DNA from 3 places in the Dorea chungnamensis genome. Region 1 is predicted to be linked to each of the others. Evidence: riboswitches for the same ligand, from Rfam matches in the RefSeq annotation. Region 1 holds a riboswitch; each other region holds the start of a gene.
What was found. A riboswitch is a leader RNA that binds a small molecule or an ion and turns the genes downstream of it on or off. The one in region 1 is predicted to bind cobalamin.

Region 1 (5,969 bases):
AGATCAATAATATTATCCAGACTCAATTCATTTAACTCATATTGCCGCAGGTATTTCCAGATACTGTATGTCGAACCGCACATGTGAAGTGACACTTTTCTTCCAGTCTTTTTCAACGCATAATCCGTTAATTCTTTCGTATACGGATAGATGAATTTCTCATACATTCGTGGTCCGATCAATGCCGGATTGGCAACTGGATCAGCCATTGCAATTCCCATCCCATATTCGGCAGCCACGTCTATACAGCTTTTCTGACTATCGGTAATTATTCTCATTAACCGTTCAATCTGTTCTGAACATTTCCGGCAATCACGAAGAAGCAATTCCACTCCCCGCAGATTCGATGCAATCGTAAATGGTCCGCCTATACTGGCTTCAATCGGCACAATATCTGCTGCCTCTTTCTGCAGAATATCTGCTTCCTTCGCAAATGTCTGGATTCTCGGATTCTTCTTTGCATCTATGGGATCTATATCATCCAATTGATCATATGACTTCAAAAAAGGCTCATCTGCATAAGGAAGTCCCTTTTCCGGATATACAAATCTCCCTCCCAACGCTTCCGTGATTCCCCTGGTATTTGGTCCGATCGTAATCCGGTCATACCCATATCTGTTAAACGCAATAACCTCGGCATCTGCCATCTTCTGTGGATCATGCCAGAAATCCCAGACTGTAATTCCTGCAAGACTGCACTTCAGTTCACCCATAAAAGGAACACAGGGAACTCTGTCACAATCTCTTCCGGCTGCGATTGCTTCCGCTCTTTCCAATGGCGTCATCTGATCCGCTCTATGTTTTACCGCTCTCATTTCATCTCCGCCTTTTCATTTATATTGATCTGTATCTTCAATCTTCTTTATTCTAGATGATTTTAGACATATTCGCAATTGGCAAATATACAGTCTTGATTTGCATTATTTACCTTCACATTTTATAATATTAATATCAGGGACGAAAATCCTTAATCCCATAAAATTTACGAAAAAGGAGATAAACTTATGAATCCGACTGCTACGATATATATGGCAAACCAATCTCGCATCGTCATTGAACTCTTACCTGAGACTGCACCGAATACAGTATCCAGCTTTATCTATGCTGCCAGCCATGGTGTCTTTGACGGCCACCCAATCGAACGGATCGTTCCCGGACACTGGGTCGACATCAGTTATACCGGATTTCGAAAAAAAGAAGGGCAATATCTGATTCCTTTTGAATATGAACTTCATCCAGAACTCACACCTCTGGACTCCGAGGTCGGATGCGTATGCATGGGCGGATATGATGATCTTGGTCAGGCAGGCTGTGAATTCTTCTTCCCCTTACGTCCTTGTCCGGAACACAAAGGACACTATCCAGTCTTCGGGAAAGTGATATCTGGAATAGAAGAAATTCTCCGCCTGGAGCACGTCGCAATCCGTCCGGTTGACGATTTCCCGATTCCTGGTCTTATAGTGAATACTCCTGTAGAACCAGAGATCATCGACCATGTAGAATTAGATCTAAAAGGCATCACTTATCCAGATCCGATTCGCATAAACGAAGGTGTCATGACTCCTTCATGGGCACAGTTCTGGGAACGTCACAGCGATACGAACTCTCATGAATAAAAGCATCTATATTTGATAATAACAAAAAGGCTGTCAATGGAACGTTCATTTCTTTACCTGATTCCAGACAGCCTTTCACACCCTTAAACCTACTCTACTTCAATTTCACTTCTTTAAAGATACCATTATCCATATGATATCCCACATTTTTAATACACATCTGGCCCGCGAATTTTATCTGACCGGTCATCTCAATGCAGGCCGCTCCATATGACATCGGCCCAGTCAACTTCCGGTCAACCAACTCTGCCTTATCCATTCCGAGCAGCGCAAATGTTGTCTTCGGGCACAACAAGATTAAGGTCTTATCATCCGCAAGTGCTTCTGCTTTTTTCAGAAATTCATAAGTAAATTCTTCTACGACCTGTTCCGCCATCTTCGGCCCCAGAATATTTACACCACCGGAAGAATCTGCATAACTAATGAGGTCTACATCATACTTTTTCGCCTCTTCCATGAATTTTAATATCTGATTACCGAATTTCCAGAACACTTCTTTCATAATCTCCGGCTTTTTGCGCCATCCTTTGAACACATATTTTGCATCAATCAAAACATTCAGAATCGTAAATGGTCCAGATATCTGGAGAACTATATGTTCCCCTTGGTCGCGGAGTGCTTTACAAGCAAGCAGAACCTCATGGATTCTTCCCTGAGAAAAATCAATTTCCGGTAGTTCCAGCAGTTCTTCTACTGCAGTACAGATATATTCTTTTGCCCGTGGTCCGGTCGTCTCATTTCCATAATTAATGATGCCGCCCATTGCTTCTGCCTCAACGGTGTGGCAAAATGGCAGTTCACAGAAAGAAGCGTTATCATGCTCCTTCAATGCTTTTGACAGTTTTGCCATTGTATCCCAGTGCATATATGCATCCGGGAACGTAAGGTCAAGTCCATCGGTTACTTCTCCACTGATTCCTACTGAATTATCATAGGTACAGTGAAAATCTTTGATGTCTCCCATAATAATTCTCCTATCCGAACAATACTTTTTCTGCATCCTTTGCAGCTCTGATTGCTGCCCTCATGTTCTCATCCGGCGTTGACGGCGGTACGTCGCAGTCTCCGCTCAAAATAAACCGCCCATCCTTTGCAGCATCCATACATTCTTTATAAGAGAACTGGTACACTTCTTCTTCTGTTCCTTCCAGAAGAACAGAGACACAAGGGATGCTTCCCATTAATGCTACCTTATCTCCATATTCTTCTTTGATTTTCTTAGTACTGGTATCAGAAATATGCCAAGCATCTCCAGACTCATTTAACACCAGATCAAATCTGTCATCATATAATCCACAAGTATGCAGCACGATTGGTGCTCCATCGTCTTTGATTCTCTTTAATGCACGAATATTACTTTCCGAAATACATTTTTCATAGGATCTTCTTGAAATACAGTAGCCACCAAAATTCGGTGTCGGGAACCACAGGAAATCAACCCCGGCATCCGTAAGTACTTTACAGGACTCAACGACTGCATCTTCTACATAATCAGAAATTGCACGGAACAATTCCGGATTCTTTACCATCGCTTTAAATGCCGGTTTTGCTCCCATTAAGGTAAATGCTACCGCCGTCGGTGTATGTACGATTACAAATATAGGCTCGTCTGGTTCTTCTTTTCGCATCAACTCAATAGTCTTTAATATCCCTTTTAATCCCATACACTCTTCAGCTTTAAAGGGACGCAATTTTTTGATATCTTCTAATGAATGTACGACATCATCCCCATCTCCGACAATCTTACCTTCACTGTTCGGAAGATGGCCACCCATCATCCGGGCAATTCCACTATATGCACCAGCACACAAACCATCATATCCAAGTTCACGTCTGGTACCGACCATACATTTTGTAAGCTTCTCTGGATCCATCAATGCCTCTGGCATTGTATATCCATAGCGGGCAACCGGAAGTGAAAATGCATTCATAATTACGGGAATCCTATCGGCGCCTTTTCCTTCCAAAATTGCCTTTACCGCTTCTCTTTTTCCCATCATAGTATTCTTCCTCCTTATGCTGCTCCGACCAACTTCTTTGCAAACTCAACTGCTTCAATCGCACTTCTGGTATATCCGTCTGCACCAATACGTTCTGCGAACGCCGGAGATACCGGTGCTCCGCCGACCATAATCTTGACCTTATCACGAAGTCCTGCCTCTTTTAATTTCTCAATAACTGTAGCCATGCCCGGCATTGTTGTAGTCATTAACGAAGACATACATAAGATATCTACATCATTATCTCTGATATAGTCCACGAATGCATCCAAAGGCACATCTCGTCCCAGATCATGTACATCGAATCCTCCGGTCTCCATCATGATTCTCACAAGATTCTTCCCAATGTCATGAGTATCTCCTTCTACAACACCGATTAACACTTTACCAATACTTGTGTCTTCTGTGTCTGGCAGATATTTCTGGAACTCTTCGATTCCGGCATACATTGCATCAGAACATACAATCAGCTCCGGCACAAAGTATTCTCCTTCTTCATACATGGCACTGGCTCTCTTCATTCCATCAACCAGTCCTTCCAACATACCTTCCTGTGGATCATAACCGCATTCAATATACTCTTTGACCACGTCTACAACTTCCTCATCCTCCATATCAAACACACAGTCCGATAACTTCTGCAACAACTCTTCCTTTGCCTGCATCTTGCTTCCTCCTTGCATTATATAGAAAACAGCTCCCTAATCGCTGTTTCATCCAGATTACATCCTATAATAATAATCTTATCCACTTTCGTTCCTTTGCCGTTATCCGAGATATCTGCCACTTCCACAATGGATGGTGTAAAATCAAAATGCAACACTCTTCCATCCCCTGCTTTTACAATTCCTTTGGCACGCAGGACTTTTCCATATTTTTTATCCTTTAATCCATACAACGCCTTCTCTAATTCATGAGCAGTCATTTCTCTGGCATTTTCTATTGACATACTGGAAAATATCTTATCTGCGAAAGCCGGCGACATCATGATCTCTTCCATATCATCTTCCGGATTATTTTCATAATCTTCTGTCATATCCAAAAGCTCTAACAATGCTGCGCCTTCCATCTTACGCCAGTCATCTTCATATATAACAGCATCGGGATTTACCTCTCTTATCTCCGAAATCAATCGATTCTTTTCCTCTTTTGACACCTGTTCCAGATTACTCAATAATATAAGTCCTGCATTTTGAATCTGATCCAGGTAAAACGCACCGAAACCATCTATATAATCTTCAAACTCCGTAATATCTAATATTACAATCAATTTGGTAATTCTAAGATCTATTCCTTCCTTTTCTTTTGCCCGGCCACAGGCCTTTACAACATCTGTAAGTCTTCCCACACCAGAAGGTTCAATAACAATCCGATCCGGATGGAACTGCTCTGCAAGTTCTTTAATCCCTTTTTGGAAATCCAGCGCCAGACTGCAGCAGATACATCCTGCATACAATTCTTTAACCGGAAGATCCTCCTGAATCAATTCTCCATCAAGTCCCACATCCCCAAACTCATTCTCTATGACTACCGTTTTTCCCTTCAGAAGTGGTAGATATTTATTTAAAAAAGTTGTCTTTCCAGCTCCCAAAAAACCTGATACAATCTGTACTTCCATTCACTCACCCCTAAGACATGCTTTATAGCAGAAAAAAACGGTGCAGAAAAAGCAGCGTAAACACACCGCTTTCTCCCCACCGATAAGCTCGTTCATATATAGCAGGTCTCCTGACTTAACTTCTCCCTCTAATCCTGCCTTCCTCTATCCCAGAGTGGTATTCAGGTTATCGTCTGTCATACAGTAGAGCGGGCTGTTCTGGACTCTCACCAGATTTCCTTTTCAATGCCTATGCATCACTATATATGTTACTACTCATATGGTAGCATAAAATATCTTTTCATCCCAATTGATAATTCCAATAGTTTTATAGACAATTCCTATGAATTATATTTCTATCATTCCTTTTGGCATACAGCCTTTTTTCGCCCCTCTTCCGTAGATTGCTGCCGCATTCATGAATGCAATCATATTCTCTTTCGGCGTTCCTACCGGGGTTGTACATCCAGGGCACAGATTATATCCACAAGGATTATCGCCTGCATCTGCAATACATTTTTTTACATGTTCTTCAATATCTTTAACCGTCCCATTTCTCAGTACATCTACCGGCATTAGATTACCGCTGATAGCAATTCTGTTGCCATAACCCTCTTTCAATTCTTTCAAGCTCTCACAATTATCTACCCAGAATCCTGAAACACCGGCATCAACCACTTCCTGCCACCGGTCTTTTGTATGTCCACAAATATGAATAGACGTTGCTCCCTGAAATTCGTTCAATCTTTTAACAGC
Region 2 (5,969 bases), on a different contig from region 1:
GATTAGCGCTTGGTGTCATAGCGGGATTGGCATTGCAGAATCATGCTGATTTTGCCAATACATATATCAGCCCATTTGGAACATTGTTCCTGAACTGCATCAAGATGATTGTTGTACCAATGGTATTTTCTTCAATTATCGTGGGCGTATGTGGAATCGGTGATGCAAAAAAGATTGGAAGAATCGGCGGAAAGACAGTGGTATATTTCTTATGTACAACTGCTTGTGCAGCAACACTTGGTATTATTGTGTCCAATATATTTAAGATTGGTCAGGGCTTTGAGATTACAGGAGAAGTTGCAGAGGTAACGATTCCGGAGAGTACGGGAGTTATCAATACCTTAGTTAATATTATTCCGTCAAATCCGATACAATCACTGGCAAATGGAGATATGCTCCAGATTATTGCGTTTGCCATTGTCATTGGCGGCGGAATTGTGATGATTGGAGATAAGGGTAAACCAATTCTCAAAGCATTCGATTCACTGGCTGAAGCAATGTATGCCATTACCGGAGTGATTATGAAGTTTACACCTGTTGCAGTATTTGCGTTGATTACACCGATTGTGGCAGAAAATGGGGCAGAAGTACTGCTTCCGTTGGTCAGTGTGGTTCTGGCAGTTTATGGTACTTGTATATTGCATGCAATCATTGTATATTCATCTTCTGTAAAATTATTTTCCGGCGTGGGACCAAAAGAATTCTTTCAAAAAGCAGCAGAAGCAATCGTATTTGCTTTTACTTCAGCAAGTAGTTCAGCGACATTGCCATATTCTATGAAATCAGCAGAACAGTTGGGTGTCACAGAAGAGGTGCGTTCTTTTGTACTTCCGCTCGGTTCTACGATCAATATGGACGGAACTGCTATTTATCAGGGAATCTGTGCATTATTTATTGCAAATGTATATGGAATTCATCTGAGTCTGGTGCAGCAGATTACAATTGTGCTGACGTGTACATTTGCGTCTATAGGGGCGGCAGGAATCCCAGGGTCTGCAATGGTCATGCTTTCCATGGTTCTGCAGTCTGTAGGGCTTCCGCTGGAAGGTATCGGACTGGTGGCTGGAATCGACCGGATTACAGATATGGCTCCAACGGCTACGAACATTACTGGAGATATTGCATGTTCTGTTGTGATTCAGGCAACTGAGAACAAAAAACAGAAGGAGAGATCGGATGGTGAATGTCTGTAGAATATTATTTGCGGCAGGATTCTTAAGTTTATTGGCAATGATAGCCTATAATGATTGGAAGACAATGAAGATTCCGAACAAATTAATCATAATAACTGGAGGGGTTGGTCTGGCATCAACCCCTTTTTTCACAGAAATCAGTCTGATGGAGAGAGGAATCGGCGTCTTATGTATCAGCATACTGCTTCTCATTATTACGTGTATTGTTCCGGGAAGCTTCGGCGGCGGTGATATCAAACTCACGGCTGTCTGTGGATGGTATCTTGGATGGCGGTGTATGATGCTTGCATTCGTAATGGCGGTATTTAGCGCAGGAATCTATGTAGTATGGATTCTGGTGCAAAAAAAAGTTGGATATAAAACATCATTTCCATTTGGGCCATTCTTATGCCTTGGTATGGCTACAGCTTATTTTTTGAGAATGTGAAAAAGGAAGGACTTTCTTTGGGAAATATTGTAATTGGCTGATAAGTTTGCTACAATGAGGTAGTGATTGATAATATCAAATATATGGGGTTTTCAGTGCCAGACAGATGTTCATCTGTAGGGGTAAAAGGGAATCAGGTGCAAGTCCTGAGCGATCCGGTCACTGTAAGCAAGGAGTAAGGCTCTGATATGCCATTGCATATATTTTATATGTGAGAAGGTGCAGCCGAGCGTTGATATGTAAGTCAGGAAACCTGCTGAAAATGTTGGTGAATAGCTTCCGAAGAAAGTGTTTTCATGTAATAAAGTAAAAGTTGTGGGAAAATATTTTTCACAGCTCTTGAAGAATGTCTGCTTTCGGAATGATAGCAGATTTTTTTTGCAATACCAACAAGGGGCCACTTCCCCAGAAGGCCGAAAATAATCAAAAGGAGAGGATTTAAGTGAAAAGCAACACGAAAAAATTTCTTGCCCTTCTTCTGGCTGTGGCTATGGTAGTAACACCTGTGACCTCGCTTCGAGCAGAAGAGCCGAATGTACAAGGACAGGAAAATGCAGAGAATGAACAGCAAGAAGAAGTGGTAGAAGGAGAAGAAGCTGAACAGGGAAATCCTTCTGATATTCCGCAGAATGTAGAACCTTCGAAGACCGAAGAGAAAGTGGAGAATCCACAGACAATGGAGAATGAAACAGTACAGCTGGAGAATCAGCAAAATATTTCTGAAAATGAGGAAATTACCACAACTGAGATAATAAATCAAAGTCTATTAGGAGTACCAATGCTCTTAGAAGAAGGTGAGGTTGATAATACTAGTATCCAGATTCCAACCGGAGATGTGGGAATAAAGGTATTAAAGGTTTCTGATAATACAGAATATAAAATGTTTAAAATAGCAAATTCAGAAGCAGTTATTAGTGGAAATCAGATTAATATCAGCATGTATACAGCCAATGTAAGTTACAGTAAGATTTATCTTGGAAATGTTGAAGATGCAACGTTGGAAAAAGCAATAGACGGAATAGAAGTTAATCAAGACGGGAAATCAGGATGGGTATTTAATTTCTCCGTGTCAGTATCTGACGCAGGTAGCAATGTACCAATCGCTTTATATAATCCAGGTGAAGGAAAGGGATGGTATAAAACAACTCCTTTGGTACTTCAGATTCCAGCAGAAATAGTTGGAGAAACAGAGCCGGATCCAATTCCAACACCAGGTGCTTTGGAGAATGGAAGATATATAATAAATGCAACTTGTACAGAGGGAATGTTTAGCATTGATAATTGCATACTCACAGTTGATAATGGTATGATGACGGCAGAATTGACTCTAAGCACTAAAAAAACAGGTTATGATTATTTGTTTGTTGGTTCAGGAGAAGATGCAGAAAAAGGTTCAGGATGGATAGGAGCTAGAAAGGAATATAAAGAGGGGGATACAACCTACCGTACATTTGATATTCCTGTTCTTGTTCTGGATAAGGAAATTTTAATTGCTGCACATTCAATCGCGAATGATGAGTGGTATGATCGTCATGTTACATTTTCTTCTGAAGGTGCGCAAAAAGTAACAGATTCAGATTCTGGGAATAATTCGTCTGGCAGCACAGGCAACACTGGTAATTCAGGTTCCAGCGGCAGCACCGGTTCTTCCGGCAGTCAGAATAATAGCAATCCAGATTCCGAATCCAAGTATGAGTCTGACTTAAGCGGTTCGACTGGAAAAGTGAACAATACCACCAAGTTAAAAGACGGCGTCTATACACCAGACAGCTTCACATGGTCGGGTGGAACCGGACGTGTAAGCATTTCTTGTACAAAGATTACAATAACGAACGGTCAGGCATATGCGACAATCGTATTCAGCAGTCCGAATTACAGTTATGTAAAGGCTAACGGCAATAAATACTATGCTACAGTTGTGGGCGGAACTTCTGTTTTTACGATTCCGGTTGAGTTGAATAAAAATAACCAGATTATTGGTATGACAACGGCGATGTCAACGGCACATGAAGTTGCTTACAATATCTTTATATATCTTGCAGCAGCAGGAGAAGCAGACGACAAAACAGTTATTGGAAGCGGTATGGGAAGCAGCAAGAAACTGGACGAAGAGGCACCGGATATTCTTGGTTTAGAATACGAAGATGAAGTGACTTTGGATTATGCTGAGTACTTTAAGATCTATAAATATGAACAGGGCATTACGCTTCTTGAGATTGATCTGGTATCAGGTACGGTAAGAGAAGATGCAGAGGACGAAGAGACAGAGAAAGATTCTAAGAAGAAGGTTGAGTCAGAAGACGAGACAGAGAATGTAGAAGATGATGATTCGGCAGAAACTTCGGAGGAAACGGCTTCGAATGTTCAGACACAGGAAGAGATCGTAGCAGAGCTTTATAAAGAAAATGTTGTGAAATATCTGATCGTTCCGGAAGGTGTAGAGATTCCGGCCGGACTTGATAAAGAAGTTGTTGTGATCCAACAGCCGGTTGATAAGACATATGCGGCTTCCGATGATATTCTGGAACAGTTGGAACAGATGGATATGCTGGATCAGGTGGTAGCAGTTGCCTGTGAGGAAGATGACTGTAAGATTGATGCGATAGCAGATAAGATGGAGAAGGAAGAAATATCCTTTGCAGGTACATATGAGGAACCGGACTTTAAGAAATTAATCAGCAGTAAATGTAATCTTGCCCTTCTTCCGTCTGACATTCTTCCGCAGGAAGATGAGAAAAAAGACCTGACAGTAGAAGAACAGGAAGAGCGTTTCTTTGAACAGACAGAGAAATATGCGCTTCTTGATATCCCGGTGGTTATAGATCGTTCTGCAGATGAAGAAGAAGAGCTGGCACAGAAGGAATGGGTAAAGATTTATGGAGCCATTTTCGGATGTGAAGAGAAAGCAGAAGAGCTTTTTCATGCGGCTGCAATAGCAAAAAAATAATACGGTAGAGACAGGGACGGCGTAACGGCCGTCTCTGTTAATGGAGTTGGTGAAATGAAAAAAAACAGGAAGAAAATAGTCAGTCTGATTCTGGTTCTGCTGATGGTGATGGAAGGAATTATTGGATGTGCTTCTGAGAGTAAAGAGACAGTTGATGATGCAGGGCAATCAGAAGAGACGATACAGACAGAGCAGAAAGAGGAAAGTAAGCAGGCTTTGGAGATTCCCGGGCTTACTTATGAACGGACACTGGAACTTGATTATGCAGAGGGCTTCGATGTATATTATTATAATGATGGCTATGAAGTGATCGAAGTCTATGACAGTGCAACGTATCTGCTTGTACCGGAAGATGGAGAAGTTCCGGAAGGAATAGATGAAGATATTGTTATATTACAGAAACCTTTGGATAAGATATATCTGGCGGCAACCTCCGCAATGGCTTTGTTTGATGCGATTGATGCATTGGGATCAATCAGACTCAGCGGAACAGATGTTTCGGGGTGGTATATTGATCATGCGGTCGCTGCAATGGAGGCGGGTGATATCCTGTTTGCAGGCAAATACAGCGAGCCGGATTATGAGCTTATGATTGACGAAGAATGTAATCTTGCGATTGAATCTACCATGATTCAGCATTCACCAAAAGTAAAAGAGATGATTGAAGATCTTGGCATCCCGGTATTTGTTGACCGTTCCAGCTATGAGATACATCCTCTTGGAAGAACAGAATGGATCAAGTTGTATGGGGCGATGGTAGATAAAGATGATGAAGCAGAAGCCTTTTTTGAAGAACAGACAAAGGTCATTGAAGAATTAAAGGATTTTAAGAATACAGAAAAAACGGTAGCATTTTTCTATGTGAAGTCGGATGGCTCTGTTGTTGTACGTAAAACGGAAGATTATATTCCGACGATGATAGAGATTGCCGGCGGACGTTATATTTTTGATGATCTGGAAAATACAGAGAATAACAGTGCGGCTGTGAATCTTACGATGGAAGAATTTTACGCGACCGCTGTAGAGGCGGATTATCTGATCTATAATTCATCGATTGACAGCCCGATTGCGAGCATCGATGATCTGTTGGCAAAAAGTGAATTATTTGCAGATTTTAAGGCGGTCAAGGATGGAAATGTGTGGTGTACCGGAAAGTATCTGTATCAGGCAACCGATATCGTTGGGAATCTGATCATGGATATTCATCTGATGCTGACGGATCAGGGTGAGGATGGTATGACATTCTTATATAAAGTGCAATAAGCATAGAAGACGGATATATGAAAGAATTTGGTGAGGAAATGATGCAGAAGAAGGTTAGTACTGCACAGGAAACGGGAAGCTTTCACAGTGAGAATTTTAGAAGACGGACCAGATATTCGATGGTTTTCATTGTTCTGGC
Region 3 (5,969 bases), on a different contig from region 1:
GATCAGCCTATGACACCCGCAACCAAAGGCGAACGATCCATGAACCTCTACATGAATAAAGTAAGCGCAGACATGATCCGCGAAGAACGCAGTCAGATTCTAGATGCAACACAAGATGATATCCGCGCCCTTTACCGAGTTGTAGAGGCCGTATTGAAGGCAGATCAACTGTGCGTAGTTGGAAGCGAAGACAAAATAGAAGAAAATAAAGAACTGTTTAAAACTGTGACAAGTTTTTAACAGGGGACGTAGTAAATTGAAAGAATACTACGTCCCCATTTAAGGAGTTTTTATGAGAAAAGATTATAAATCGGGATTTGTTACTTTGATCGGACGCCCAAATGTGGGGAAATCTACGTTGATGAATTGTCTGATAGGACAAAAAATTGCCATTACTTCTAATAAGCCGCAGACGACGAGAAATCGTATCCAGACGGTGCAGACAACGGAGGAGGGGCAGATCGTGTTTGTGGATACGCCGGGTATCCACAAGGCGAAGAATAAACTTGGAGAATATATGGTGAATGTGGCAGAGCGGACGTTGAATGAGGTGGATGTGGTGTTGTGGCTTGTGGAGCCAACGACGTTCATCGGTGCAGGTGAGCAGCACATTGCCAAGCAGCTTCAGAGAGTTCATACCCCAATTATTCTGGTTATTAATAAGATTGACAGTGTGAAGAAGGAAGAGGTATTGCCGGCAATTGCAGCGTATAAGGATGTCTGCGATTTTGCGGAAATTGTTCCGGTGTCTGCAAGAAACGGGGATAATACGGATGAGTTGATACGAGTGATCATGAAGTATCTTCCTTATGGACCACAGTTTTATGATGAGGATACCATTACTGATCAGCCGGAGCGTCAGATCGTAGCAGAGCTGATTCGCGAAAAAGCACTTCATTGTCTGCAGGATGAGATTCCACATGGAATTGCGGTGGCAATTGACCAGATGAAGATGCAGAAGAAGGTAATGCATATTAATGCGACCATCATCTGTGAGAGAGACTCCCACAAGGGGATAATTATTGGAAAACAAGGAAATATGTTGAAAAAGATTGGCAGCACAGCCCGCTATGAGATTGAGAAAATGCTGGATTGTCAAGTGAATCTGAAACTCTGGGTTAAGGTAAAGAAGGACTGGCGAGACAGCGAATATCTAATGAAAAATTTTGGATATCGGGATGAAGAATAAAATCAGCCTTTTCTGGGAGAACCTAATCCTATCAACAGAGGATGAGGTGATTTCATGGAAGAAGAGTACTGGGAGCGTTTTCTGGAGACGGGAAAAGTGACAGATTATCTTTGCTATAAGGGAATGCAGATTTGTAAACAGATAATAAAAGACCATGAAGGTGGAATAAACGGTGAATCAGATTACAGTGACAGGCCTGGTCCTGCAGGCAGCTCCTGTCGGCGAATATGACAGACGAGTGGTAATTCTGACAAAAGAACGAGGGAAGATTGCAGCATTTGCCCGCGGCGCAAGAAGGCCTAACAGTGCACTGATGGGAGTGACGAGTCCATTTTCCTTTGGAGAATTTACAGTTTATGAGGGGCGGACATCATATACATTGGTGTCGGCCTCTATTTCCAATTACTTTCAGGAGCTGCGTATGGATGTTGAAGGGGCATATTACGGATTCTATTTTATGGAACTGGCCAATTATTATGCAAGAGAAGCTAACGATGAGACTCAGCTTTTAAAGCTTTTGTATCAGACTCTTCGGGCACTTGTAAATCCCCATATACCAAATCTGCTGATTCGATATATCTACGAGCTGAAAACGGTCAGTATCAATGGAGAAGGACCACAGGTTTTCCAGTGTGTAGGATGCGGTGACAGAGAAAGACCAATGGTGTTCAGTGTTAGACGTGGAGGTCTGCTCTGTGACAGATGCAGAAGAGATGTTTCGGATGGAATGGTGCTGAATCCCTCTACAATCTATACGCTTCAATATATTGTGGGAACGCCGGTGGAAAAACTATATACCTTTACCGTATCTGATGAAGTGCTTCGGGAACTGGGAAAGGTGACCGGAAGATATCTGGAAACTTACGTAGGAAAAAGATTTAAATCATTAGAGATATTAGAACAATTGACAAAATTAGGATAAAAATATACATAAAAGGGGAGCCTCGCACCCGACCAGATCTGTTGGTGTGCGAAACTCCTCTCTGATGTTATTCTTTTTCAAGCAGCGTTTCCTGTAATATATTTATCTGTATTATAGTTTGTCAGAACGAAAACATTAAGTGAATGAATCATTTAGAGATGAAAAACCCGTAGAATAGAAACTGTCTATATAAGACTTTTATTATAGTAATAACCGATTTGGAAAATGTTAATTTACATGATAAACTTGAAATGTAAACGTATATAGTGACAATGAAAATTGTTGAAAAGGGAATTCGGTGAGAGTCCGAAGCAGCCCGCTCTACTGTGTGACGGACGATGGTTTTATTGACCACTCAAGATGTTTTACTTTTGGGGAAGGAAATCCAGAGGATGAAGTCGAGTCAGGAGACCTGCTATATATTTTCAGGAGATTTCGGTGGGGAAAGGCAGTGTTTACGCTGTTTTTTCGTACCGTATTTTATTTTAGGAGGTAAAAAATGGATTATCAAGAGCTGAAAAAGTTGATGAATGAACAGAAAGAAGAGATGACACCTTCTGAACGTATGGCAGCATACATGAAAGGGGAGGAAGTGGACTGCATTCCATATGGAATTCTTGCCCCAGAGATGGCGATTGCCAATCTGATGGGATATTCAACGAAACAAATGAGCGAAGATCCGGAAGTTATGGCAAAGGTCATCAGGGAAAAAGATGTGACATATAACAACTTTGGATTTGGTGTTGGGCCGGATTTAAGAACCATTGGAGTAGCACTTGGATCGAAACTTTTTACACCGGAATACGGAGTGCCTCGAATCGAAGAACATGTCCTTATGGATTATGCAGATTTTGATAAATTAAAAGTCGTGGACCCATATGACAATCCAGTTCTCACTCCAATGATTGAGATGGCAAAGCAATTAAAAAAACTGTTGCCGGATTATCCAATCAGCACAGGTGTGACAGGGCCGGTGTCATGTGCAGCTGCGATCAGGCCGGTGGACTTAATGTTAAGAGATACCAGAAAGAATCCGGAAATGTTGAAAAAGCTTTTGAAACTTTCCAATGAATGTTCATTAAAATGGGTAGAAGCATTTTGTAAAGAATTTGGACCATGTTCTGTATTTATATCTGATCCGGTGACCTGCTCGGATATTTTGAGTAAAAAGCAGTTCGATGAGTTTTCTTACCCATATTTGAAAGAGTTAATTGATGGGCTTTATGAAATAACAGGACAGCCGCCGATGATCCATATTTGTGGAAAGACAAAACCAATCTGGAACGACATTGCAAATAGTGGAGTATGTGCATTTAGTATAGATAATTGCGAAGATCTTGCTGAGGCAAAAGAAGCGATTGGAGATAAAGTGATGTTAATGGGAAATGTACCGCCAGTAGATGTTATGTTAAATGGTACGATTGATGAGGTGATTGCGTCCTGTAAAGAATGTATTGAAAAGGCAGGAGACAGTCCAAAAGGATTCCAGCTTAACGTCGGATGTCAGACGCCGTTTGGTACATCTAAAGAGAATATGGAAGCTCTTATCTATGCAGCAAGAAAATATGGGCGTGGTGCGAAAATAGGATGCCTGCCGAAAGGATTGCAAGAAGATTAAGAGGTAGTTTATAGAATCAATAGATGTTAATCTTGATTAATAAGTTTTAGGAGGAAATGATCATGGCAAGATCAAAAGAGGAATTACTGGAAGCGTTATCTGAATGTGTAGTTGAAATGGAGGACGAAGAGGTCGTAGATGTTGCGAATGAATATCTGGAAGCAGGATACCCAGCGTTTGATGGTATTATGGATGGACTTGTAGATGGAATGAATAAGGCGAGTGATTTGTACGATGCAGAAGAATATTTCGTTACGGATGTATTGCTCTGTTCTGATGCAATGTATGCAGGATTAGACGTGCTTCGTCCGCATCTTCCTGCGGATGATACCGGTGTAGAAAAACCAAAAGTTGTTATCGGTGTAGTAGAAGGAGATACCCATGATATCGGTAAGAATCTTGTAAAGATTATGCTGGACACAGCAGGGTTTGAAATGTATGATTTAGGAAGAGATGTCCCGTTAGATAATTTTGTAGATAAGGCAGTGGAAGTAGGTGCTTCTATTATCTGTATGTCAACACTGATGACAACTACCATGATTGGTATGAAGACCGTTATAGATAAGTTAAAAGAGCGTGGGATCCGTGATCAGTTCAAGATTATGGTTGGTGGAAGTCCGATTTCTCAGAAATATGCAGATGAGATCGGAGCAGATGGATATTCTGTAAATGCAGTAGAAGCGGTGAAGCTTGCTAAGCGTTTGATGGGAATTGCGTAATAAGGAGGCAATACATGTTGACAGAGAAAGAACGTTTGGAAAAAGTGTTCCATCATGAAGAGGTAGATCGACCTCCGTGCATTTGCCCGGGTGGAATGATGAATATGATTACGTCAGAGTTGATGGATACTTGTGGGGTGACATGGCCGGAGGCACATACGGATGCTGAGATGATGGCAAAGCTTGCGTTGGCGAATTATGAGAATGGATGCTTTGAAAATGTGGGAGTACCGTTCTGTATGACTGTAGAGGCAGAGGCCATGGGGGCAGAAGTGACCATGGGAACGAAGATATTCGAGCCTCATGTGACGGGGTATGCCATCGATTCTGTACTGGATTGGAAGCAACTAAAGCCGGTAAATCATGAAGAGGGCCGTGCAAAGGTAGTTTTAGATGCTATCCGTATTTTAAAAGCTAAGAATCTGGATGTACCAATCGTTGGAAATATTACCGGACCAATCAGTACAGCAAGTTCTGTAATGGAACCTGTGAATTTTTATAAGGATCTCAGAAAACACAAGAAAGAGGCCCATGAATATATGACGTTTGTGACGGAGCAGATTATTGATTTTGCCAGAGCACAGATCGAGGCTGGAGCAGATGTTATTGCAATCTCAGATCCGAGTGGTACAGGAGAGATTCTGGGGCCAAAATATTTTGAAGAATATGCAGTAAAATATCTGAATATGGTTCTGGATGGACTTCAGGATGAGAAGATGGGAACTATCGTGCATATCTGTGGACAGATGAAAAGTGTATATAAACAGATTGATATGGTACACAGTGATGCATTAAGTTTCGACTCTGTCGTGCCAATGTCTGAGGCAAGAAAGCATCTGGAAGATCGTGTTCTGATGGGAAATGTCAGTACCTATGCATTGGAGTTTGGAGATCCGGAGCGTGTGGCGAAGCTGACTCGCAGCTGTGTTGCCGGCGGCTCGGATATCATTTCACCGGCGTGTGGTCTGGGAACAAAGTCACCGCTTGCGAATATACAGACAATTTTAAAAACATTAAAAGAAGAGGTACTAGCTGATGCCTAAGATAACAGTACAGCCGGCAGGAAAGAGTTATGAGTATACAGTAGGAAAAACATTGTTGGAGATTCTTCTTGCTGAGAAGATATTTGTGGACAATCCCTGTAATGGGAAAGGAGTATGTGGGAAATGCCGTGTGAAGATTCTTGGCGGAAATATCCCAGAGGCCTGTGAGACGGAGAGAAAGCTTTTGAAATCTGAAGAACTGGAAGCAGGAATCCGTCTGTCCTGTCTGGTCAGACCGGAAGATGATCTGGAGATTGAACTTCTTGGAAAAGAACGGAAACATGAGGTTCTGACTACGGGCTATATCCCGGATTTTACATTTGACTGTGATATTGAAAAACGAGTAATAGAGATTCATAAACCCACATTAAGCGACCAGACACCTTGGGAAGACCAGATAAAAGAGCAGCTTAGAATGGATAATATCAGTTTTCCGGCTCTTCAGTCTGCGACATTCGCCCCGGGACAGGTTACAGTT

Region 2: it holds a riboswitch for cobalamin, as region 1 does, so the genes downstream of both, ABE613_RS09700 (hypothetical protein) here and ABE613_RS04175 (CobW family GTP-binding protein) in region 1, are expected to answer to the same signal.
Region 3: it holds a riboswitch for cobalamin, as region 1 does, so the genes downstream of both, ABE613_RS06240 (uroporphyrinogen decarboxylase family protein) here and ABE613_RS04175 (CobW family GTP-binding protein) in region 1, are expected to answer to the same signal.

The regions. Positions count from the first base shown of each region.
Region 1 is NZ_JBDOHT010000003.1:179,410-185,378, reverse strand. Features, by position in the region: gene ABE613_RS04200 (uroporphyrinogen decarboxylase family protein) at 1-815, opposite strand, end outside; gene ABE613_RS04195 (peptidylprolyl isomerase) at 1,005-1,616, shown strand; gene ABE613_RS04190 (uroporphyrinogen decarboxylase family protein) at 1,711-2,580, opposite strand; gene ABE613_RS04185 (uroporphyrinogen decarboxylase family protein) at 2,591-3,616, opposite strand; gene ABE613_RS04180 (cobalamin B12-binding domain-containing protein) at 3,631-4,281, opposite strand; gene ABE613_RS04175 (CobW family GTP-binding protein) at 4,299-5,234, opposite strand; cobalamin riboswitch at 5,318-5,493, opposite strand; gene ABE613_RS04170 (uroporphyrinogen decarboxylase family protein) at 5,562-5,969, opposite strand, start outside.
Region 2 is NZ_JBDOHT010000009.1:112,872-118,840, reverse strand. Features, by position in the region: gene ABE613_RS09710 (dicarboxylate/amino acid:cation symporter) at 1-1,193, shown strand, start outside; gene ABE613_RS09705 (prepilin peptidase) at 1,177-1,620, shown strand; cobalamin riboswitch at 1,697-1,895, shown strand; gene ABE613_RS09700 (hypothetical protein) at 2,063-4,567, shown strand; gene ABE613_RS09695 (ABC transporter substrate-binding protein) at 4,622-5,830, shown strand; gene ABE613_RS09690 (FecCD family ABC transporter permease) at 5,872-5,969, shown strand, end outside.
Region 3 is NZ_JBDOHT010000005.1:138,227-144,195, forward strand. Features, by position in the region: gene ABE613_RS06225 (insulinase family protein) at 1-240, shown strand, start outside; gene era (GTPase Era) at 293-1,189, shown strand; gene recO (DNA repair protein RecO) at 1,362-2,111, shown strand; cobalamin riboswitch at 2,359-2,545, shown strand; gene ABE613_RS06240 (uroporphyrinogen decarboxylase family protein) at 2,611-3,729, shown strand; gene ABE613_RS06245 (cobalamin B12-binding domain-containing protein) at 3,792-4,448, shown strand; gene ABE613_RS06250 (methylcobamide:CoM methyltransferase MtbA) at 4,463-5,491, shown strand; gene ABE613_RS06255 (ASKHA domain-containing protein) at 5,484-5,969, shown strand, end outside.